Linked DNA regions of Pleomorphomonas sp. PLEO. The protein of the gene in region 2 interacts with the protein of the main gene of each other region in a pairwise test. Links are inferred from orthologs where the notes say so. Each region holds a gene or a part of one and is shown on either strand. Other genes may lie near its edges. The genes, in order: dsbD and AB6N07_RS02650.

Evidence for each region.
Region 1: the proteins of AB6N07_RS02650 (region 2) and dsbD interact in binary tests that used the Escherichia coli proteins (3 or more experiments, as listed by UniProt). The link is inferred for Pleomorphomonas sp. PLEO from one-to-one orthologs.

What each region holds. Positions count from the first base shown.
Region 1 is NZ_CP166625.1:2,224,071-2,235,970, forward strand. Bases 5,840-8,692 are described here. They hold dsbD (protein-disulfide reductase DsbD), read right to left. Parts: upstream 8,231-8,692; coding sequence 6,449-8,230; downstream 5,840-6,448. Other genes in these bases: AB6N07_RS10360 (DsbA family protein), read right to left, coding at 5,840-6,427; AB6N07_RS10370 (hypothetical protein), read right to left, coding at 8,438-8,692. Also shown: AB6N07_RS10335 (methyl-accepting chemotaxis protein), read right to left, coding at 1-1,361; AB6N07_RS10340 (methyl-accepting chemotaxis protein), read left to right, coding at 1,829-3,508; AB6N07_RS10345 (NIPSNAP family protein), read right to left, coding at 3,599-3,916; AB6N07_RS10350 (NAD(P)H-dependent flavin oxidoreductase), read right to left, coding at 3,954-4,907; AB6N07_RS10355 (TetR/AcrR family transcriptional regulator), read left to right, coding at 5,083-5,709; more of AB6N07_RS10360, read right to left, coding at 5,789-5,839; more of AB6N07_RS10370, read right to left, coding at 8,693-8,812; flagellar filament capping protein FliD, read left to right, coding at 9,586-11,268; AB6N07_RS10380 (PAS domain-containing protein), read right to left, coding at 11,330-11,900. UniProt on the Escherichia coli protein: Required to facilitate the formation of correct disulfide bonds in some periplasmic proteins and for the assembly of the periplasmic c-type cytochromes.
Region 2 is NZ_CP166625.1:612,336-624,356, forward strand. Bases 4,860-7,833 are described here. They hold AB6N07_RS02650 (DsbE family thiol:disulfide interchange protein), read right to left. Parts: upstream 6,651-7,833; coding sequence 6,069-6,650; downstream 4,860-6,068. Other genes in these bases: AB6N07_RS02640 (outer membrane lipoprotein carrier protein LolA), read right to left, coding at 4,860-5,179; AB6N07_RS02645 (YggS family pyridoxal phosphate-dependent enzyme), read left to right, coding at 5,410-6,084; ccmD (heme exporter protein CcmD), read right to left, coding at 6,647-6,859; AB6N07_RS02660 (heme ABC transporter permease), read right to left, coding at 6,856-7,584; ftsY (signal recognition particle-docking protein FtsY), read right to left, coding at 7,714-7,833. In the rest of the region: 16S rRNA (guanine(527)-N(7))-methyltransferase RsmG, read left to right, coding at 1-246; AB6N07_RS02615 (ParA family protein), read left to right, coding at 243-1,070; AB6N07_RS02620 (ParB/RepB/Spo0J family partition protein), read left to right, coding at 1,177-2,061; AB6N07_RS02625 (MalY/PatB family protein), read right to left, coding at 2,241-3,389; AB6N07_RS02630 (VOC family protein), read right to left, coding at 3,496-3,891; AB6N07_RS02635 (septation protein A), read right to left, coding at 3,888-4,484; more of AB6N07_RS02640, read right to left, coding at 4,508-4,859; more of ftsY, read right to left, coding at 7,834-8,751; tRNA (N(6)-L-threonylcarbamoyladenosine(37)-C(2))-methylthiotransferase MtaB, read right to left, coding at 8,769-10,025; AB6N07_RS02675 (class I SAM-dependent methyltransferase), read right to left, coding at 10,113-10,955; dapF (diaminopimelate epimerase), read right to left, coding at 10,983-11,834. UniProt on the Escherichia coli protein: Involved in disulfide bond formation. Catalyzes a late, reductive step in the assembly of periplasmic c-type cytochromes, probably the reduction of disulfide bonds of the apocytochrome c to allow covalent linkage with the heme.

The DNA.
Region 1 (11,900 bases), 1.6 Mb from region 2 along the record:
GTCGCCGACTGAACCTCGGCGATCTTGCGGCCGATCTCGCCGGTGGCCTTGGCGGTCTGCTCGGCGAGCTGCTTGACCTCGGCGGCGACGACGGCAAAGCCCTTGCCCATCTCGCCGGCGCGGGCCGCCTCGATGGTGGCGTTCAGCGCCAGCAGGTTGGTCTGCGCGGCGATATTGTTGATCAGCGTCACCACCTCGCCGATCTCCTGGGCGGAGACCGACAGGGCCTCGACGTTCTTGGCCGAGGTCTCGGCTTCGGCGGCGGCGTCACGGGCGATCTGCGAGGAATGCGACACCTGCTTGGAGATTTCCTGGATGGAGGCCGACAGCTCCTCGGCGCCGGCTGCCACGGTCTGCACGTTGGTCGAGGCTTCCTCGGCGGCGCCGGCCACCTGCTGGGCTTGCATGGCGGTTTCCTCGGCGGTGGCCGACAAGTCGCGGGCGCTGTTGGCCATCTCGCCGGATGATTTGCCGAAGCCGTCGGATAGCGCCTCGATGCGGGCGGCGAAATCGCGGGTGAGGGCGGCGGTCCGCTCCAGGCGTTCGCGCTCCACCGCCTGCCGGTTGGACATGTCGTTGCGCAGCTGATCGGCTTCCAGAAGGTTGCGCCGGACGACACTGAGCTCGGTGGCCATCTGGCCGAATTCGTCGCGCCGGGTGGCGCTGTCGCCGGATGTGGTAAGTTCGCCGCGCGCGATGGCCTGAAGCGAGCCAGAGATGGTCCGGACGCCGCTGGAAACGCTCCGTTCAATCTTGAAGCTGAAGATCAAGATGGCAACGAAGGCCACCAGCAGGAGGGAGATCGTCACCGTCTGGAAAGTGGCGGTGATGGCGTCGAAGGATTGATCGACCAGTTTCGCCTGCTTCTCGGCCAGCGTTCTGAGGGTGGCAAAATTCGTGGCGATTTCGGTGACCACGTCATCGATCTTGCCGTCGAGATCGCGAACGTCCTGGGTCATCTCCGCGGACTTGTCGAGCTTGGGCAGCATCTCGGTTTCGAATATGGAGGCCAACTGGTCGAGGGCCTTCTCGCCGGCGGTCAGCGCCGCCGCCTGATCGGGATCTGCGATCCAGGTTTTGAGGTTCTTGATAACGCCGCGTTCGGACTCGATGGCCTTGGCCCAGTCGCGCCGGCTGACATCGAGATCGCGGTTGATCTCGGTATCGGCGATGATGCGGTAGAGACGGGCACCGACGGCGCTGGCGTCGGCTGCTTCGTTGGCGTGGAGGGAGAGGGTCGCGCCCTCGTCCTGAAGCGTCCTGATCCACGTCAGGCTATACCAGGTTCCCAGCGATAGAACGAGCAGAAGGGTGGTGAAGACTACGAGCAGAGATCTCAACTGGAACTTGATCGACAGCATGTCTGAAACCCCGGCTTGATCGCGGTGATCTACCCGCCTTGAAAATAGCGCTGTTTCCAAGCGTATCGTGTTGAAGGGGTACTATTGCCGAAGGCATATAATTTTCGGTTACGCCGGCCATACTTGCCGATATCGGGCGGTGACGGATCCGCTGTTCTGCCTTTTGGATTTCAAGGTGTGGGGAGGGGCATCATGCGGTGGTTGCTTGGGGTTGCACATATAGCCACTTTTGCATGTGCTCTAGATGTAGTTGCGCTCAGTAAATATACCACCAAAGATTGCTGATGTTAATAGTGCGTAGCGTTAATTTTGCATCAATTGTTTATTGTTAACCCTAACTGGCCAAGCTTGGGACTTGTACCGATTAAGGTGCACAAAACCGATCTGTTGGCGGGGCAGGTGCCAACGGACATCGCCGTTGACGCCGAAGGGGTGCGAACCTGATCTGGTTCGCTCAGGAGGGGCTTATGGCGTTTCGTCTTCAGATTCGTGGCCAGTTGATGCTAGCATTTGGCGTCGTCATCGCTGGCGGTCTCGGCAGCGGTTTATTTGTCCAATTGGCCAACCAGACCCTGAAGCAGAATGTGGACTGGACGGTCCATACCTACGAGGTCATGCAAACCGCTGACAGTACCCTTGCCACGCTGGTCAATCAGGAGACCGGCATGCGCGGCTACCTAGTGACGGGCAACGAGGGGAACCTGGAGCCGCTCAAGGCCGGCGAGGCGGATTTCAAAGCCTCGTTCGATTTGGCCAAGAAGCTCACCAGCGACAATGCGAGCCAGCAGAAGCGCCTTTCCGACCTTTCCGATGAGGTTCAGGCGTGGCAGACCGACGTGTCGCACAAGGCCATCGCGCTGATGGCCAAGCCCGAAACGCAGGAGGCGGCGCGCGACATCGAGCGCCAAGGTCTGGGCAAGAAGAACTTCGACAAGATCCGTAGCATCATTTCCGAATTCAAGTCCGCCGAGGCCTCGTTGCTCGACAGCCGCGCCGCCGCCATGAGCACGGCCCAGAGCACCATCACGTTCGCGACCTTTACCTCGATCTTCCTCAGCCTTCTGATCGGTCTTGCCTCGGCATTCCTGCTCAACCGGCGCGTCGCCGCGCCGATCCGCGAGAGCATCGATGTCATGCGCGACATGCAGGCGGGCAATTACACCGTCAAGATCGCCTATGCCGATCGCGCCGACGAGATCGGCGCCATGAGCGCGGCGCTGAGCGCCTTCCGCGACGAACTGGCCCGTGCCGCCGAGATGCGCACGCAGCAGGAAGCCGCCCGGGAAAAGGCCGAAGCTTCGATCCGCGCTCGCGCCACCCTCGCCGAGCGCTTTGTCGGCCGCATGGAGGCCCTCGCCACGACGTTCGGCCGTTCGTCGAACACCATCGCCGACGCGGCGCGCAACCTGTCGGCGACCGCCGAGGAGACCTCGCGTCAGGCGCAGGCGGTTGCCGGCGCGGCCGAGGAAGCGGCGTCCAACGTGCAGACCGTCGCCGCCGGCACCGAGGAATTGTCGGCCTCCATCCGGGAAATTTCCGGCCAGGTCAGCAACTCCAACCGCATCTCGCAGGAGGCGGCCACCGCGGCGGGCCAGAGCGCGGACAACATCCAGAGCCTGGCGACCGCTGCCAACCAGATCGGCGAGGTGGTCGACCTGATTTCCAACATCGCCGCCCAGACCAACCTGCTGGCGCTCAATGCCACCATCGAGGCGGCCCGCGCCGGGGAGGCGGGCAAGGGCTTCGCTGTTGTTGCCGCCGAGGTGAAGCAACTGGCCGACCAGACCGCCAAGGCCACCGAGGAGATCGGCCGCAAGGTCGGCGAGATTCAGGTGGCCACGCATACCACGGTGGAATCGATGTCGCAGATCACCAAGACCATCGTGGCGATCCAGCAGGCCTCGCAAGCCATCGCGTCGGCGGTCGAGCAGCAGGGCGTTGCCACATCGGAAATCGCCCAGAACACCCAGCGCGCCGCGACCGGCACCACCGATGTCACGGCCAACATCTCTGGCGTCAGCAGCGCCGCCGAGGTGACCGGTGCCTCATCGGTCGAGCTGATGCGGCTGTCGGACGAGCTGACGACACAGGCCTCCAGCCTGCAGACGGAAGTCCAGCAGTTCGTGGAATCGCTGCGCGCCGCCTGATCGACGCCGAAACGCCTAAGATCATCATTTGGCCCGGCCATGCGCCGGGCCATTTTCATATCTGGGTCAATGCTCGTACTCGTGTGCCGATCAGATCAGCGGCGAGCATGGCTCGGGAGCGAGCAACGTCGTTTCGACCGACACGAAGTTGGAAAAATCAAAACCCACCATGTCGGCCTTGAACAGGTCGCTGGTCATGTAACGGTCGCTTTCGATCGCTGGGTCGGAACCCTGCGGGTAGTTGACGAGCGCGATGACTTTCGTGGGGGCGTCGGGAACGGTAAAGACGCCGTGGGTGGTGATGCCGAATGCCTTGAGGCTTTCGATGTGCTTGATCCAGATGGCGCGATAGGCCTCGGCGGCCTGGGCCGATTTCAGGGTGTAGATGCGGAGCTGAAATGTCTTCATGATGGTGTTCCTGTGAGAGGTTTCGGGGAAAATACCGTCAGGTCAGGGCGGCGATCTTCAGGTAGCCGGCGATCAGATCGCCCATGATGGTGCCGGCCGGCACGATGGTCCTCAGCAGTCCGAGATTCTGGCCGACGACGAGGCTGCCGTTCACGGTGTCGCCGTCGATGGCCGCCTTGCGAAGAGAACCGCTGCCCATCTGGCGAATGCGCGCCGACGCCTCGGCCTCCGGCAGCTCGCGCTCGATGCGCAGCATCGTATCGGTCAGGCCGTTGCGGATGCCGCGCACGCCGTCGCCAGCGGCAACGCCGGTGAGGACGGTGTCGCCCTCCGAGGCGGCGACGATGGCGATCTTGTAGTTGGCATGAATGGGGCATTCCTCGGCCACCAGGAAGGCGCTGCCGACCTCGACGCCGAGCGCGCCGAGCATGAAGGAGGCGGCGACGCCGCGCCCATCGGCGACGCCGCTGGAATTGATCACCGGGACGGACACCGCGTCGACCACCTGCGGGATCAGCGAGAAGGTGCCGGTGAAGCCGAAGATATGCCCACCGCCGTCGCAGCCTTTGACCGACAGGAAGTCGACGCCGGCTTCTTGATAGATTTTCGCTTCCGACACCGTCGCCACCTTGCCGATGGTGGTAACGCCGTGGCGCTTCAGCGCTTCGACATACAGGGGCAGCGTGTGGAAGAAATCGGGGAAGGTTTCGATCTCGATCACCTTGACCTGCTCGCGCAGCGCGATGTCCATCAGCTTGTCGGCGTCGGGCAGGCAGGTGATGATGTTCATGCCGAAAGGCGCGGCGGTGAGCGCCCTCACGGCGCGGATTTCGGCCTCCACGACGGCGGGCGGGCAAAAGCCCAGGCCCATGATGCCGAGGCCGCCGGCGTTCGAGACGGCGGCGGCCAGCCGGCTGTCGGAGGCCCAGGCCATCGGCCCTTGCAGGATCGGATAGCGGATGCCGAGCGTGTCGCAGATAATGTTGCCCATGATGCTCTCCTGCCCGCGCCGCCGGTGGCGCCGACAATGCCCCTTGCCGGGTCCGTATCGAATTTAATACCGAACGGGATCGTTTTGTTTTGTCTGCGAGGAAGCTAGGAGTATAGCTATGGAAGGTCAACAACTGAACGATCACGTTCAATAACGAACGCGAGATGAGGTGGGCATGGCGGGCGTGGACAGGGTGCGGACGAGGGGCGCGCGCACGGTGGAGCGCATCTTCGAGGCGGCGCGCCGGCTTTTTCTCAGCCACGGCGTTTCCGAAACGTCGATGGAGGCGATCGCCCAGGAGGCGGGCGTCAGCAAGGCGACGCTCTATTCCCACTATGGCAGCCGCGATGAGCTGTTCGCGGCGGTGATCTGGGCACTGGCCGCCGATCGCTTCTCGTCGATCGTACTATCGGGGAGCGTCGGCGCCGAGGATTTGCGCAAGAAGCTCGAGCATTTGGGCTTTGCCGTGCTCGATCTGCTGCTGTCGCCCGACACGGTGGCGTCCAACCGGATGGTCAGCGCCGAGGCCCGGCGGTTTCCCGATCTTGGCAAGCTGTTCTACGACAATGGGCCCGATCGGCTGAACGGCCGGCTGGCGGCGCTGTTCGAGACGGCCATGTCGGCCGGCCTCCTGCGCAGTTGCGACAGTCGCGACGCCGCCAAGCACTTCATCGGTCTGGTGCGCGGCGATTTGCAGCTGAGGGCGATGCTGGGCGACGAGGCGGCCCTGTCGGACGCCGAACGCCGGCACGCTGTGACCACCGGCGTCGACGTCTTTCTCGCCGCCTACGCGGTAGAGTAGCCCGTGCCGGCGCCGACGGACGAACCCACTGCCATCGGCCGCCCCTCAGCGCGTCGGGCTCCGAGGGGCGCGGCAAATCTCATTTGCCGTTTCCCGACGATGAGGCTTGCCGTTGGCGGGCTTCGGCGATCGCCGCGCGGAAGCCGTCGTAATCCAGCGTCGAGGTGATCAGCGGCCCGATCAGGTAAGTCGGCGTGCCCTGAAGGCCGAGCGCATCGGCCTGATCCATGTTGCGGGCCAAGAGAGCGGTGATGTCACTCTTCTTGGCTTCCAGATCGGCGTTTAGGCGCGGCATGTCGACGCCGGCCGCCGCGATGGCTTGCTGCATATCGTCGTGCGACACGGCGCGGCCAGGCATGGTCATCAACGCGTGGTGGGCGCGCTCGTAGGCGCCCTGGTAATGGGCCGCCAACGCCAGGCGGGCGCCGTAGACCGACGCCTGCGTCAGGATCGGCCAATCCTTGTAGACGAGGCGGATGTTGCCATCCTCGCGGACGGCGCGATCAAGGTCCGGCTCGGCCTTCTTGCAGAACGGGCAGTTGTAGTCGGCGAAGGCGACGATGGTGAGGTCCCCCTTGGGATTGCCGCCTTCGGGGGTGGCGGGATCGTGGAGAACGTCGTCAAGGCTCACTTTCGCGGCGAGGGCCGGACTAGATCCGATGCCGAGGACGGCGGCCAGTGTCGCCGTGGCGCCGGCAAGGAATGTGCGTCGTTGCATGGGAATCCCTTCGTGGAATTGTCAGGCGCCGGCGGCGGTGAGCCGCGCGGCCAGATCGGAGGCGCTGATGGCGCCGACCAGCCGCGAACCGGGGATTTCCCGCTTGTTGGCATCGAGCAGGAACAGGGCCGGCGGACCGACGACGCGGAAGCGTGCCATGAGTTCCTTGGCGTTGGCGGTTTGCGCCGTGATGTCGACGGCGATGCGGGGTGTTTTGGCGAGGCGGTCGCTGAACTCGGGCTGGGCGAGGATCTTTTCGTTGGACTTGCAGACGGTGCACCAGTCGGCGGTGAAGACGACGAGCACCGGCCGGCCGTCGGCGGCCTCGGCTATGAAGGCTCGATCGAAATCGCCCGGCCGCGTCAGGTGCAAGGCGGCGGTGTCGGTGGCCTGCCGGCCGGCCAGGAAGGCGAGCGGGCGTAAGGGATCGCTGCTGCCACCGGCCGCGCCGACGATCAGCACCGCGCCATAGAGCGCCACTGAGAGACCGGCCGCCTTGGCGAGGCGGGGGCGCCAAGAGCTCGTCCGCTCGATCCGGTCGAAGGCGCCCAGGAAGGCGGCGAAGGTGACGGCCCATACGCCCCAGAGCGCAAGTCCGGCTGGGGGAGGGGTGAGCCGCGTGCCCAGCATGATGGCGATGGCCAGGAACATGAAGCCGAAAATTCGCCGGAAACCGGCCAGCCAGGGGCCGGCCTTTGGCAGGAGGCGCGCCCCGAACGTGCCGGCCGCCAACAGCGGCAGGCCCATGCCAAGGCCGAGGGCGAACAGCGCCACGCCGCCGCGCGCGGCGTCGCCGGTGTCGATCGCATAGAGCATGGCGGCGGCCAGCGGCGGCGTGACGCAGGGTCCGACCACCAGCGCCGAGCCAAAGCCGAGCAGGGCGGCGCCGCCAATCGAGCCGCCGCGCACCGGCAGGCTGGCGATGCGGGTGGCGATGAAGGCCGGCAGCGACAGCTCGATCAGCCCGAACATGGCGAGCGCCAGCGCGACGAAGACGGCGGCCGACAGGCTCAGCACGAGCGGGGTTTGCAGGACGGCCTGGAGATTGGCGCCGCTCCAGCCGGCGATTAGGCCGGCAAGGCCATAGGCCGAGGCCATGGCCACCACATAGGCGGCCGACAGGCGAAAACCGCGCCATGCCGAGGGACGCCCCGCCGCGCCGACCAGCAGCCCTGACAGGATGGGGATCATCGGGAAGACGCAAGGGGTGAAGGCGAGCAGCAGGCCAAAGCCGACGAAGGCGGGCACGATGGTGAGCAGGCTGCCGGACAGCGCCGCCTCGGCCCCGGCATCCGCCGATGTCGCGTCCACGGCTTGGCCTTGGCTGTCCGGCGCGGGCGGTTCCTCGATCAACAGCGAGGCGCGCGGTCGCGGCGTCACCGCCAGCGCGGCGAGATCGACCTGGCTACGGATCGGCGGATAGCAGATGCCGGACTCGGCGCACCCCTGGTAGGTAACGTCGAGCGCGCCGCTTGGCGGCAGGCCGGCCACCGTCAGCGCGACATCGTCGTGGTAGACCTCAACCGGGCCGAAGTTGGGATCATCCTTGGTCTCGCCGGCTGGCGTGGCGAGGGCAACATCCCGCCCGGCGATCGTCGCCTTCAGGCTGTTCCGATAGAGGTAGGTGCTGGGCGCCACGGTCCAGGCGAGGCGGAGCGATCCGTCGTCTTCCCGGCTGGCGGTGAGCACGAACACCTTCTCCGCCGGAGGCGGCATCGTCGTCTCGGCCTGGGCGGCAAGGGCCGAAAACAGCAGCGGCAGAAGGAAAAGGAGGGCGAGCCTCGCCTTGATCGAATGGAACATACCGCCAGCTCCCACGCTTGTTTCCACCTGTTTCGTGGGGGAAAGTGTACATTTCCACCCCACTTTGAGGCGGTCGTAAGGCAAGCGAGGACCATCCGTGATCCGGCATGGAGGCGAGGCTGGGTGTGATCGAGCTGTCATCAAGGCCTCTTATCGGAGGCCTTGAATCTTGGTGGTATCGCAGCCGAAGCTATAGGCTAGATCGCCTTATTTCTTGGGAGCCGGACCGTACCCGAAAGTGAAGCTCGATCCAAATTTGCGGTATATGAATACTTTCCGCCCGGAATCCTGCAGCCCTTTAAATATGAAGCCATCAACAGATCCAGACGCCAACCGATTGACCTTGAAGCCCTGATATTCGCCGGGGCAGTCGGTCTTTGTGCCGATCATGACCACTTTAGGCGGGGCGCGTTTGCTGGTTTCAAACACCGGCTTTTCGTATTTTGCATCGGCCAATACTTGGCACTGTCCGGTGCCGATCGGCACATAACCGAACCCGCCGCTTGAGTTCGATGTTCCCGCGGCGAAAAGGGCGCCTGTGGTGCTCAAAAAAAGGATATTCGCGACAATAAGAACCTTCATTACATGCTCCTAGTGGTTAGTATATTTCACATATCGCATTGGTGTGACGACGCAAAAATCAAATATGTTTGAATTGGGCCTGTGTCTTAGGGAGTAGTCCTGTCCTTCAGCTTGGCTCTGGTAGGGTCCAGAAATCTATCACTCCGTCACATACCATTTCCTGTGGTTGGTCTGTTGCATAGGAGATGCGCTCCAGACCGCCACTCCTGGAACCGATTGCAATAGCCACCGCGCTATTATGCGTAAAATCCCAGAGATCCTCAATCCCTGAATGCGATCGTGCTGGCTATGTGCGGATGGCCTTCCCAATTCGCAGCGCGGAGCGTTCCGGCTGCGCTTGGATTAAACGCGCCAAGAATGACAGCGTCGCGCCGCCGCAAATATCGGAAATTGCTTCAGAGATTGGCCACTCCTCTTCGTCAGCCTCCGCGCGCCGCTCCTGCCTTGCCGGCTTCTGCTCATTAACGTTTTCTAAATAACGCCATCGAGTGGCATCGGTCTATTTCGCCTGGGGCGAAGCGTTGTGGACGTTAATGCCACAGTAAGGCGTGCTCTTGCGCGTTTCGTGTTGAGTGTTGGCAGATTACTATGCGTAAATCAGTGTCCATTTTTGGTTCGTGTTTCTGATTTTATTTCATATAAGCTGTTAATATTTCTTATGTTTTCTGATTTGTATGATTTTAGATTGAAGTCTGAATTTTCATATTTCGATGTGGTGGGATTGGTTTGGACGCGGGACCTCAGTGGCATACGAGAGCTAGGACAGATACAAAATGTCGACTTCTTCCAGCGTCATCAGCTCCGTTTCGTCGGCATCGAGTTACGCTTCATCCGATGTAAGCTCGATCGATTGGAGCGGGCTGATCGATGACCTTTACTCCGCCAAGCTCTCCGCCACTTCCGGCTACGACGACAAGATCTCGGTCAACGACCTCAAGATCTCCGCCTACAACGAGGCGATCGATTTGCTGGGGACGCTGCGGGGCGCTGCGTCCACCTTGCGCGCGGTCACCGATTCGACGGCCAGCAACGCCGACGTTTTTCTGGGCCGCAGTGCCTACCTGACCGGCACGGGAGGAGCAGACCCCAGTTCGGTTGTCACGGTGAGCGCCGAGCCGGGCGCGGCGCTGGCCACCTATGAACTGGCGGTCAATCAGCTGGCGACCAGCCACAAGGTCGCCAGCGGCGATTTCAGCTCATCGGCGTCGGCGCTTGGTCTGTCGGGCAGTTTTGCCATTGGCGTCGAAGGCGGGGAGGCCGCCACGATCGCCATCAACGAAGATATGTCGCTGGCCCAGATCGCCGCCACGATCAACCAGACCAGCGCGGCAAGCGGTGTGCGGGCAAGCGTGCTCAAGGTATCGGATGCGAGCTATCAGCTGATCGTCTCGACGTTGGAAACCGGGCAGACGCTATCGGTTTCCGACGGCGACGGCGTCCTCGCCGATCTCGGCATCGTTGACGATCGTGGCGCCTTCAGCGAGGAGCTGCAGGCCGGCAAGCCGGCCATCTTCACCATCGACGGGGTGACCGTTTCCCGATCGTCCAACGAAGTCGACGACGTGATCGATGGGCTGACCCTCTATCTCGTCGGGACGACCGGGACGGGGCAGGCGGTCAACCTGGAGATTGACCAGGATCTTTCCGAAGTCAAAAACGCGGTGGAGGCCTTCGCCGATGCCTACAATGCCTATCGCGCCTGGGCGCTGTCGCAGCAGGAGACGGCCTCAAGTGGCGGCGCTTCCGGCAAAGCGGTTTTGTTTGGCGACAGTACCATTCGCGCCATCAACCAGCAGCTCGGCTCGGCGCTGGCCTTCTCTTTCGACGATGTTTCCATGTCGTCGATCGGTCTCAGCTTCGACGGCAGCAACTATCTGGAATATGACGAAGCGACACTCAACAAAGCACTGAACGAGAATGTCGATATCGTCCAGCAGCTGTTCTCCTATAAATTTGAAAGTTCGTCGAGCGATCTTGGCATTCTCTATCGGGGCAGCAAGGCGCCCAGTACCTTCACCCTCGGCATCACGGTTGGCGACGACGGCAAGATCAGCGACGTCACCGTCGATGGAGAGCGGGGGCTGTTCACGGTCACCGGCACGGGGCACGGCCTCAAAGGCGCGGCGGGGACGGCCTATGAGGGCTATACCTTGGTGTTCAGCGGCAGCACCAGCCAGACCGTCACGGTCAAGCAGACCGCCGGCATTGCCGAGCAAATCTTCAACGCCGCCAAGGGAGCGACCGACGCCAGCTCCGGCTCCATCTACACGGTCTTGTCAAACCTGACCGACAAGAATGGCGACTATCAGAATCAGATCGAGCGCATCACCGACAGAGCCGACAGCTACAAGACGAACATGACGGCCCGCTACGCCCGTATCCGGGCAAACATCATCAAGGCGCAGGCCATGCTCGCCTACCTGAACGCGCTGATGGATGCCCAGGCCAAGAACTGAATCCGGCTGCCGGCCTGGAGTACCGCGCGGAAAACCGGCTCCCGCTTTTCCAGGAAATTCTCTAGACGATCGCCTTGGCGGTGAAGACGAACTGGCAGCGTACGCCGTCGGGGGCGGCGATCCAGTCGGCGCGGCCGGCCGGATCGTGGGCGAGGCTGTTGCGGATCAGCATCGAGCCGAAGCCCTTGCCGCCGGCATCCTTGACCGGCGGTCCGCCGGTTTCGCGCCAGTCGAGCGTGACCCGCGCGCCACCCTGATCGGGGCAGGGGGTGATGTCCCAACCGATGAACACCCGGCCTTCGGGCACCGATAGCGCGCCGTATTTCAGGGCGTTGGTGATCAGCTCGTGCAGGGCGAGGGCGACGCCGAGGCCGGTGCGCGGCGCCAGCTCGGCGTCGCCGTCCGCTTCGATGACGATCCGATCGTCCAATTGGTAGGTGATGGTGAAGGTGTCGCGGACAATCGTCTGAAGGCGGCTGTCCTGTGGGCCGGCCAGGATGCGCATCTGCGCCTGGTTGAGCGCGGAAATGCGTTCGACCAAGCTCTTGCGGGCCATTTCCAGCGATGTGGCGCGACGCAGCGTGTTCTCGGAGATGATCTGCATGATCGTCAGGATGTTCTTGACGCGATGG
Region 2 (12,021 bases):
GCGCGCGCGCTCGCCTCGCTCGACAAACTTCTGGCCTATGCCGAGCCCTGGTTGACGACTGGAGCGACCGGCGTTTTCCACAAGGGCCAGGATTTTGACGCGGAGCGCCGGCAAGCCGCTCTCGCGTGGAGTTTCGATCTGGTAGAACAGCAGAGCCGGATCGAGCCCGACAGTCGCATAGTCCTCGTCGATCACGTCCGCCGGCTGTTAACCGCCGGCCTTCCAAAGCAGGATGCCCGCCGATGAACCGCCTTCCCTTGAGTCCCCGCGTGTTATCGTTGGCCAACCAAAAAGGTGGAGTCGGCAAAACCACGACGGCCATCAACCTTGGTACGGCGCTCGCCGCCATCGGCGAGGAAGTGTTGATCATCGACCTCGACCCGCAGGGCAATGCGTCAACCGGCCTCGGCATCGATCGTAAGTCGCGCAAGGTGTCGACCTACGATGTGCTGATCGGCGAAGCGGAGCTTCGGGAAGCATTGGTGCCGACGGCGGTCCCGCGCCTCACCGTGGCGCCATCAACGCTGGACAATCTTGGTGTCGAGCTGGAGATCGCCAGTTCCGGGGACCGTGCTTACCGCCTCAGAAAGGCGATCGCCCGGCATGTCGAGGCGGTGGAGGCCGGTGGAGAAAAGCACTTCACCTATGTGTTGATCGACTGTCCGCCGTCGCTCAATCTTCTCACCATCAACGCCCTGTCGGCATCGCATTCCATCCTGGTGCCATTGCAGTGCGAGTTTTTCGCGCTGGAGGGGCTTTCGCAGCTTTTGTCCACCGTCGAGCAGGTTAAGCGCAGCCTCAATCCCGAGCTTGGCATCCACGGAATCGTGCTCACCATGTACGATGGTCGCAACAACCTGAGTGCCCAGGTAGTGCAGGACGTTCGCACCAACATGGGGGATGCCGTTTACGAGACGATCATTCCACGCAACGTTCGGGTTTCCGAAGCGCCCTCTTATGGGAAGCCGGCGCTGCTTTACGATCTCAAGTGCAGCGGCAGTCAGGCCTATCTGAAGCTGGCCTCCGAGATCATCCAGCGTGAGCGGCGTTTCCGCGCCGTCGCCGCCTGAAGCGTTTCTGATCCGAAATTAAATCTACCGCAGGGTGCGGGGCATCAGACTACAAGACCCTGTTTCCAGCTGGATTTCAGAGGTCGATGAAAGCGAAGGGGAAGTCATGAGCAGCGTCAGCGACGAGAGCGGACGTCGACGGCTCGGCCGGGGGCTTGCGGCGCTGATTGGCGACGCCAGCTCGGAGTTCGAAGTGGTGGAGCGGGTACGTGGTCTTCGCAAGGTGGCGATTGATCTCATCCGGGCCAATCCCAAAAACCCGCGCCGGCTGTTCAAGGAGGCGGAACTCGACGAACTGGCTGGCTCGATCCATCAGCATGGCATGATCCAGCCGGTGGTGGTGCGACCGGCGCCGGGTGGCGGCAACGGTTTCGAACTGATCGCCGGCGAGCGGCGCTGGCGGGCGGCGCAGAAGGCCGGCCTGCACGAGATCCCCGTCGTTATCCAGGATGTTACTGACCGCGAGGCGATGGAGATCGCCATCATTGAAAACGTTCAGCGGCAGGATCTCAATCCGCTGGAAGAGGCGATGGGCTACGATCAGCTGATCCAGGAATTCGAATATACGCAGAATGACCTTGCCGCGGTGATCGGCAAGAGTCGCAGCCATGTCGCCAACACGCTGCGTCTCCTCAAGCTGCCGGAATCGGTGAAGCAGTATCTCAACGATGGTGCGATGACTGCTGGCCACGCCCGCGCGCTAATCGCCGCGCCCGACCCGGCGGCGCTGGCCAAGCGCATCGTCGAGGAAGGCTTGACGGTGCGTTCGGCCGAGACGCTGGCGCAGGCTACCATTTCCGAGCCACATGGCCGGGCAAAGACGGCAAAACCCGATAAGGATGCCGATACCCGCGCGCTCGAGAAGCGATTGTCGGACGTATTGGGATTTTCCGTGGAGATCCGTCACAAGCCTGACGGCTCCGGCGAAGTGCGGCTGCGTTACGGCAGTCTCGATCAGCTCGACGATATTGTCCGCCGGCTTGAAGCCTGAGACTTACGAATTCGATTCGTACCCGAAAGATTCGCTAACGAAACGCCCCGACGGTCACCCGCCGGGGCGTTGTCATTTCGGATCCGTATCCGATTTTCATAGATTACGAATTCTCTTTGAAGATCATTTGGATAGCGGATTTGAAACGAACGACGACGCGCGCCTTATGAAACAGATCGTCAGCGCTGCGATAATGCCCTGACCATGCGATCGATGCCTTCGTCGAGCAAGGCGCGTGGGCAACCGAAGTTAAGGCGAACATGCTGGTCATCGCCGCCGAAGCTCGGGCCGGGATTGAAGGCAACCTTGGCCTTGTCGAGGAAGAAGCGGTAAGCGTCGCCAAGCTCAAGGGCCGAGCAATCGAGCCAGGCGAGATACGTCGCCTCAGGAGCGTTGATGCGGATTTCAGAGATTTCCCTCCCGAGACGACCGATCAGATGGTCTCGATTGGCCTCGAGATAGGAGAGAAGGGCGTCTTTCCACGGCCGGCCGTGCCGGAGCGCGGCTTCCGTGGCAACGAGGCCGAGAACATTGGCGCCTTCGCTCATGCCTAGGCTGGCAGCGGTAAATCGACGACGCAGCTCGGCATCTGGAATAATGGCGTAGGCCGTCTTGAGACCAGCGATGTTGTAGGTCTTGCTGGCAGCCATCAACGTGATGGTGCGGTGGGCGATCTCCTGCGACAGCGCGGCGATCGGCACGTGTTTCTTGCCGCCGTAGACGATGTCGCAATGAATCTCATCCGAAATGATCACGGCGCCGGATGTGAGGCAGGCTTCGGCGATGGCCTCAAGCTCGGTTCGCGTCCGCACTTTGCCGGTTGGATTGTGCGGATTGCACAGCAGGAACGCTTTTGCCTCGGTCAGCGCGGTGGTTAGCTGGCCGATATCGATCGCCGAGCCTTCAGAGACTGGCAGAACCGGCACGTCGACGCGGGTGAGCCCCCAGTTGCTAGCAGCGGCGAGAATTGGCGGATAGACGGGCGTCTCTACCACCAACCGGTCACCTGTCTGTGTGAACGCCTTCAGGGCCTGGTTGAAGCCGGGCACTACACCGGGCAGGAACACAACGTCGGCCGGCGATATGGACCAACCGTAGAGGTCTTGCATGTCGGCGGCGATCACGTCGCGGAGCGTCGCGGGGCCAGGGCCACCGTAGCCAAATATCGGATGAGCGAGCCGATCGCGCAACGCAGCGGCTATGGGTTCGGCAACCGGGAAGTCCATATCGGCCACCCACATTGGCAGCACACCCTCCGGATAACGGTCCCATTTCGAGGTGGGTACCTGCCGTCGGTCGAGGACGGTATCGAAGTCGTGGGCAGCCATGGAGGAAATGTCCTTTTCGTAGAAGCGGATCGGACAACACTAGACCCAAAGGCGGGAGCTGATCCAGCCCTTCAGGCTCCGCAAGAGACGATGCTAAGGCAGTCGGTCAGCCGGCTCGCTTGGGTTCGATGAGATCCCAACGATTGCCGTAAAGATCCTCAAAGACGGCGACGGCGCCATAGGCTTCAAAGCGTGGCTCTTCCAGGAAGCGAACGCCTAGGCTTAGGAACAGAGCGTGGTCGCGGGCGAAATCGTCGGTTTCAAGGAACAGGAAGACGCGGCCACCTGTCTGGTCGCCGATGTGCGCCGCCTGTTGCGGTCCATCGGCACGGGCGAGCAACAGCGCGGTGCCGCCCTTGGCCGGACCGACCCGCACCCAGCGCTTGTCATCGCCGAGCGGTGTGTCCTCGAGCAGCAAGAAGCCCAGCTTACCGACGTAAAAAGAGATCGCCTCATCATAATCGGCGACCAGTAGCGCCAAACTGGCAATGGTCCGATTCATGCGGCCTCCTTGGGAGGGGCCGGCTGCTCGATGGCATGGCGCGACAGAAGCGGCAGCTGGGCGATCGAGAACACCAAAGTTAGCGGCATGATGCCCCAGACCTTGAAAGCGACCCAGAATTCTGTCGTCTGGGTGCGCCAGACCAGCTCGTTGAGGATCGCAAGCAGGAAAAAGAACAGACCCCAGCGGATCGTCAGCTTGCGCCAGCCAGCATCGTCAAGATGGAAGGCACCGTCGAAAACGTAACCGAGCAGCGTCTTTCCAAAGAGGAGGCCGCCCAGCAGCGCACCGCCGAACAGGCAGTTGACGATGGTCGGCTTCATCTTGATGAAGGTGTCGTCATGCAGCACCAAGGTCAGCGTGCCGAAGATGGCGACGACGATGCCCGTGACCAGCGGCATGATGGCGAGGCGCCGATTGATCATCCAGGATGCGACCAGCGCTACTGCCATCGCTGCCATGAAGGCGCCGGTGGCGGCAAAGATACCGAAGCGGCCGTTGGCAAAAAAGAAGACGAGAAGCGGTCCAAGTTCCAGCCCGAGTTTGAGCCAGGGGTTCTCGGTTTTGCGGGCAGCAGCGGGCACATCAGTCATCGATCACTCCTGGCGAGCAGCCATCACTTGTACTTGGAATAGTTGATCTGGAACCACTCGGGATTCGTTGGCGTACCGATCTTGGTCTCGTAGATTGCGACAGTGGTGTCGAGCCCCTGATCGTCCGTCACGGTCCACTGCTTCAACTCGGTGGTCTTGGCGTCGAAATAAAGCGTCAGATGGTTGGTGACAAAGGTACCAGGGTCCTGAAGGCGGATAACGATGAAATCGGAATCGGCGCTGACTGATTGCACGACCGCTTCTTCAAGAAGATCGATGTTCTTGTCGAGCAGGAAACGCAACGGCGTCTCCGACAGAAGGTAAAGCGTCTGCGACTGCATGGCCTTGTCGTCGACCGCTACCGTCCGGCCATCGACCGTGATGTCGAGTTGCGCCGGTGGATAGTAGCGGAAGCGCATCTTACCCGGGCGGTCGATGACGAAATAGCCGGTGGTTTCGCTGCCATCGGGCGCCGTCTGCAGGAACTTGCCTTCGAAGCTTGTGATCGCGTTGAAATAGCGGTTGACCGCCTGCACGGTGGTAAGCTGTTCGGGCGAGAGGTTGGCGAGGTTGGGTTTGGCAAGTGCACCCGTTACCGAAACGGGGATCGCCGCTGCCGTGAGCGCCAGTGTCAGGCCAGCGGCGCCTACGCCATTCAGGAACGCGCGGCGCCCCATCCTCAAGGTTTGAAACATCGCGGACCCTCTCCTTTGTCGCCTCCCGCGCCGGTGCGGGACGTTTCGGCAAACGATTCTCTTCACTTAAAGACCAGATGATGGCGAAACAAGGTGGAGCTTCTTCCATCATCTTGACAATACGGCCGGTGACGCCAAAGACAGGCACGACAGGTCGGCGCGATGGAGACCGTTGCCTGACTGACCCTTGCTACCGGCCTTGGCGATCTCGGCGGAGAATGGAGGAGAACATGACCATTTCCGAAGCACTTGGACGGGTGCGGGCAGCGATCGAAGGCGCCGAGGCGGAAGCCGACCGGCCGGCCGGGTCAGTGACGCTGATTGCCGTCTCCAAAACCTTTCCAGAGGCGGATGTCCGTATGGCTATCGCCGCCGGGCAGCTGGTTTTCGGCGAAAATCGGGTTCAAGAGGCGGCAACCAAGTTTCCAGCCGTGAAGGCGGACTTTCCAGCCATAGAGCTGCATCTGATCGGACCGCTGCAGTCGAACAAGGCACACGAGGCGGTTGCCCTATTCGATGTCATCCACAGTGTCGATCGCGAGAAGATCGCCGCCGCGCTTGCCAAGGAAATGCAGGCGCAAAGCCGTTTTCCCAAGCTGCTCGTTCAGGTCAATACCGGGGAGGAGCCGCAGAAGGCCGGCGTCGCACCGCGTGAAACGGTAGATTTCGTGAAACGTTGCCGCGAGGTGCACGGCCTCACCATTGCCGGGCTGATGTGCATTCCGCCGGTCGGCGATCCGCCGGCACCGCATTTCGCGCTGCTGGACGAACTGGCGCGGCGCGCCGGTGTTGCTTTCCGCTCGATGGGCATGTCGTCGGATTACGAAACGGCGATCGGCCAAGGCGCGACGCATGTACGCGTCGGTAGCGCCATCTTCGGCTATCGAGATTACGGCGCTGCCTGAGTGGCGAGCGCCTTTTCGATCGCCGGCATCAATTCGGTCGAAATCCGCTCCCGCGTGAGCGGCCCGACCAGCTTGGCGGCGATGCGGCCATTCGCCACCACGAAGGTTTCCGGTACGCCGTAGACACCCCAGTCGATACCGACGCGGCCGTTTCGGTCGGCGCCGATGGCAGTGTAGGGATTGCCCAGACCGTTGAGGAAACGCAGTGCCTGATCGTCGGCATCCTTGTAGTTGAGGCCGTAAAGGCGGATCCGCTGGTCTTTTGTAAGGTCGGTCAGGAGCGGATGTTCAGCTCGGCAGGGCGCGCACCAACTGGCGAAGACATTGACGACGAAAACGCCTTTGGCGAGATCGTCGTTTGAGAGACCGGAAACCGGCACACCATTCCGCGTCAGACCGGCAACGCCTTCAAGGCGGAAATCGGGTACTGGCTTGCCGATCAGCGCTGATGGGACTTCCGACGGATCGCCAGCGCCAAGCCTTGAATAGAACAAGACGGCAAGCGCCAGAAACAAGGCGAGCGGGACGAGCGCGAGAAATCCGATGCGGCGTGATGGCTTGCTCACGCCTGCGTCTCCAGGGGCGTCTCGGGTGCCAGGCGGGCGGCGGCGCGCGCCGAGCGTCGGGTCAGGCCACGCGCCTCGAGCGCGGCGAGCGTGCTTTTGAGCCGCCAGTGATCGAGGATGATCCAAACCGTCAGGCCCAAAGCGGCGAGCGCCGCCGCCCCATAGCTCAGGAGAATGAAACCGGCGTAGGGACCGAGGAGAGCGATCATCTGATAGCTCCGGCGGCTGTCAGGCCGAGGGCACGGATGCGCCGACGCAGGATCTCGTTGCGCATGGCGGCCAGATGCAGGGTGACGAGAAGACACGTAAAGGCCAGCGCCATGGCCGCGAGTGGCACCAGCATGGTGGCATCGATGGTCGGGCCGCCGATGCGGAACACCGAAGCGGGTTGGTGCAGCGTGTTCCACCAGTCGACAGAGAACTTGATGATCGGCAGGTTGACCGAGCCGACGAGGATCAGGATCGCAGCGGCGCGGGCGCCTCGGGTTGGATCCTCAATCGTGCGCCAGAGGGCGATGAGACCGAGATACATGATGAACAGCACCAGCACGGAGGTCAGGCGCGCGTCCCACTCCCAATAGGTGCCCCACATCGGCCGGCCCCACAGCGAACCGGTGACCAGCGCGAGGGCCGTAAACGTGGCGCCGATCGGCGCGGCGGCGCGAGCGGCGACGTCGGAGAGCGGGTGCCGCCAGACCAGTGTGCCGAGCGCCGAGACGGCCATGATCGAATAGGTCAGCATGGAGAGCCAGGCGGCCGGCACGTGAATGTACATGATCCTGACCGTTTCACCCTGGAGGTAGTCGGCTGGTGAGCGAGCTACCAGCGCAAGGCCTCCGACGAACAGAACAACAGTCAGTCCGGCCAGCCAGGGAATCAGGCGGCCGGCAAACGCCAGAAAACGGGTAGGATTGGCCAGGTCGGCGAGGGACATGCTTGCCTCGGGGTGGGCGATAGGCGCCAGTCGCGGCTTCGACGTATTCCAGGCTGCACACATAGCGATTTCGTGGGCGGCCGGCAATCCGGGGCTGTCCGAGGAACAAACGTCGGTTCAGGGATACGGTCAGTCACCGAGCCCGGCAATGGCGCGGGCGAAATCGCGGGCGGCGAAGGGCTCGAGATCGTCGATGCCCTCGCCAACTCCGATGAAGTGCACTGGCAGGCCGAATTTCTCGGCGATGGCAACGAGAATACCGCCGCGCGCCGTACCGTCGAGCTTGGTCATGACCAAGCCGGTGACGCCGGCGGTGCGACCGAAGGCTTCCACTTGGGAAACGGCATTCTGGCCGGTGGTGGCATCGAGGACCAGCAATACGTCGTGTGGTGCCGTGGGATCGATCTTGCGGAGAACGCGGACGACCTTCTCAAGTTCGGCCATCAGCTCCGCCTTGTTCTGCAAGCGACCGGCGGTGTCGATCATCAGGATGTCGATGCCTTCGGCTTTCGCCCGAGTCAGTGCGTCGAAGGCGAGACCGGCCGAATCAGCGCCGACTTCGCGGGCAACGATCGGCACATTCGCCCGTTCGGCCCATACTTTCAGCTGATCGATGGCGGCGGCGCGAAAGGTGTCACCGGCGGCCATCATGACTTTTTTGTCCTCGGCAACGAACTTCGAGGCGAGCTTGCCGATCGTGGTGGTTTTGCCGGAACCATTGACGCCGACCACGAGCACTACATGGGGCGCCTTATCCGTCTTCAGCGTGAAGGGCACGGCGACCGGGGCGAGCACCTTCTCCACCTCGGCGGCAAGGATCGTTTTCACTTCCTCGTCGGTGATGTCTTTGCCATAGCGCTCGGCCGATAGCCGCTCGGCGATGGCCGACGCAACGGCGACGCCGAGGTCGGCCTGAATCAGCACGTCTTCCAGTTCTTCAAGCGTGTCGGCATCGAGCTTGCGCTTGGTGAAAATCGAGACGATGCCGCCGCTGAGCGCCTGCGAGGAGCGCGACATGCCACTCGTAAGTCGATGAAACCAGGACGGTCGATCAGCAACGGCCGGTGCGGCAACAACAGGCTCATTCAGTGATTCACGTGGATCGGGCGTTTCCCGCCCGCCACCGAACCAGCGGCCGATGAGACCCGGCTTCTTGTCGTCCGACATGTCGTTGGTCCTTCGCCTCAGGCAGCCTTGGAAATGAGGGCACGGTCGGTGCGGCCGGTGACGATGGCCGGCACGATTTCGCCGGGCGCGCCCCGGTCGATCTCGGTGAGCGTAAACTGTTCAGTGCGGCCGAGTCCGTTTTTCTCGACGAGCACCGCGTGATGGTGACCGGCCTCGCCGTCGAGGTGGGCACGAAAAGCGGCATCACCCTTCTCTCGCAACCTAGAGGCGCGTATCTTTATTTCGGCTCGCTCAACTTGTGTCATTCGCGCGGCGGGCGTGCCGGGGCGCGGTGAATAGGGGAAGACGTGCAGATGCGTGAGGCCGCAATCATCGACGATGGCAAGTGAGTTCTGGAACATCGCCTCGGTTTCAGTCGGGAAGCCGGCGATGATGTCGGCGCCGAACACCATGTCGGGACGAAGTCGCCGGGCTTCATCGCAGAAGCGGATGGCATCGGCCCGGAGATGGCGGCGCTTCATCCGCTTCAGGATCAGGTCGTCGCCATGCTGGAGCGATAGATGCATATGTGGCATCAGCCGCTCCTCCTCGGCGATCGCCGCCATCAGGTCCGGATCGGCCTCAATTGAGTCGATGGAGGAGATGCGGAGGCGAGACAGTTCCGGCACTTCCTTGAGGATGGAACGGGTGAGGCGACCGAGGCGAGGGTTGCCGGGCAGGTCATCGCCATATGAGGTAAGGTCGACGCCCGTCAGCACCACCTCGGCATAGCCGTTCTCGACGAGCCGGCGCACCTGGGCAACCACATCGCCCATCGGCACCGAGCGCGAATTACCGCGGCCGAAGGGAATAATACAGAAGGTGCAACGGTGGTCGCAGCCGTTCTGCACCTGGACAAAGGCACGGGTGCGGCCCTCGAAGCCATCGACGAGATGCAGCGCCGTTTCGCGCACGCTCATGATGTCGTTGACGCGGGTCTTTTCCTCGGCGGATACGCCGAAATCGGGGATCGCCTGATAAGCTGCTTCGGTGAGCTTGTCGGCATTGCCGACCACCAGATCGACCTCTGCCATGCCGGCGAACAGCTCGGGCGAGGTCTGGGCGGCGCAACCGGTGACGACGATGCGAGCGTCGGGGTTGGCGCGTCGGGCGCGGCGGATCGCCTGCTTTGCCTGCCGCACCGCCTCGCCGGTTACGGCGCAGGTGTTGACCAGCACGGCCTCCGAAAGGCCCGCTTCGGCCGCCTTCTGCCGCATCACTTCCGATTCCGCCGTGTTGAGGCGGCAGCCGAAGGTGATCACCTCGATCGCCATGCTTTCGTTCCGATGCTTGTGTTCAGACCGGCTATATGGCGGAAAGGCGCGGAAATTGCCAGAGCGGAAACCGCATCGCAAACTGACTCAGGACGGCCGCCGGGCACGCAGGACATGCAGGCCGAAATCACCATCGCCGGTTGGGGGTTCACCCAGATAGCGTTCACGAAGCTCCTGAAGATCGAGATCCTCGACATCTGAAAGACCAAGAGCAGTGAGTTCGTTGACGAGTATGTTTGGCGTGGCGAGGCCAAGCCAGGGTTCGCCGGTACTGGCCGCTTTGGCCATCAACGCCTCTGTGACGGCGCGCCCCTTCGGGGCCTGGTCTTCCGGAGGCGTCGAATAGTCAAAGACGACTTCTGAAGCGGGGAGGCCGGCAATGAAGCCGAAAAGCGCCTGTCGCGTTTCCGCCGGAAGATAAATGACAACGCCGAGCATTTGGAAGAAGGTCGGCTCATCAGCGCGCCAGCCAGCCGCGGCAAGGGTTGAGGCAACGTCATCCTCGCCGAATATCGTCGGCACCAGCGAAAGGCCGGCCGGCAGCCTGGGCCCGAAGCGCAACAGCCGACGATGCTTGTCGGCCTGGGTTGCCGGATGATCGACTTCGAAGATCCGGAGGCCGGCCGCGCGGTAGGGATTGCGAAGGCCGAGGGTATCGAGGCCGGCGCCCAGTATCACCACTTGGCGACAGCCGCGCGTTACCGCCTCTGCCAGCGCGTCGTCGGCATACCGGCTGCGGGCAGCCATGAGGAAGCGCATTGTCCGATAGCCGGGCACGATAGGAAGACCCATCATCAGCGGGGCGCCCTCAGGTCCAAGCATATCCTCGGCGAACGGGTCGCGGAATACCCGGCCATCATCTTGTGTCTGATGCGCGGCCCGCAGGGCAGCGACGACCAGGGCTGTGTTGCTGGCAGTGCGGTGTTCCATGTAACCGCCTCCATAAACTGAACCGCGTCAGGCGGCAGCTGGTGCGAAGATATCGTCCGACAGTAGGCCACCATGTTCGAACTCGGTGGCGCCGGTCATCAGAATGCGGTTCTCGGCCGTCCAGTCGATGACAAGGTCGCCGCCGGGAAGCGTCACGCGCACCGTGCGTCCGGTGCGCCGGGTGCGGGCGGCCGACACAGCGGCGGCGCAGGCGGCGGAGCCGCAGGCGCGTGTCAAGCCGGCGCCGCGCTCCCACACCTTCAGCGTCAGCGCGTCGGACGCCGTGACGTGGGCGAGCGAGATGTTGGCGCGTTCGGGAAATATCGGGTGATTTTCCAGCATGGGGCCAATGGCGGCCAGATCGTAGGCTTCGACGTCGTCGACCCAGAAAATGGCGTGGGGATTGCCTATGTTGGCGACCGAGGGCGAATGCAGGATAGGTGCGTCGATCGGTCCGATCTGCAGTTCGATGGCGCGGGTGTCGGCGAAGGGTTCGGCGAGCGGGATGTCGTTCCAGGCAAAGCGTGGCTCGCCCATATCGACGGTGACGAGGCCGCCCTCAGCCTGGGCGATGCACAGGATGCCGGCGCGCGACTCAACAAAGACGGGCGAGGGCGCGCCGGCCTCGAAGAGACGCGTGCCGACGCAGCGGGTGCCGTTGCCACAGGCAAAGCTCTCCGAACCGTCGATGTTGAAGATGCGCATGAAAGCAAGCGTGTCCGGCCGGCGCGGGGCATAGAGCACCATCAACTGGTCGAAGGGTTCCTGTGCGCCGATGGCGCGGGCGGCGTCGGCCGTCACGCTCTCCGGGCGGCCGCGCAGATCGAGCACGACGATCTCGTTGCCGATGCCGTTCATCTTGACGTAGGGAATACTCATCGCCGCTCTCTCATTTCTCTGCCATTCTTAGACGATTGGCGGCGACAGCGGAAGCGGCTGGTGATGCACGCGAAGCCACGAATACGGCGGATGTCGCTGCCAAAACCTGGTTTTCCTTGACTTGGCGCCGCCTTGCCGCTAATGGCCCTCCATTCTCGTCCTGTTGCGACAGCCGAGCCGCCGACCG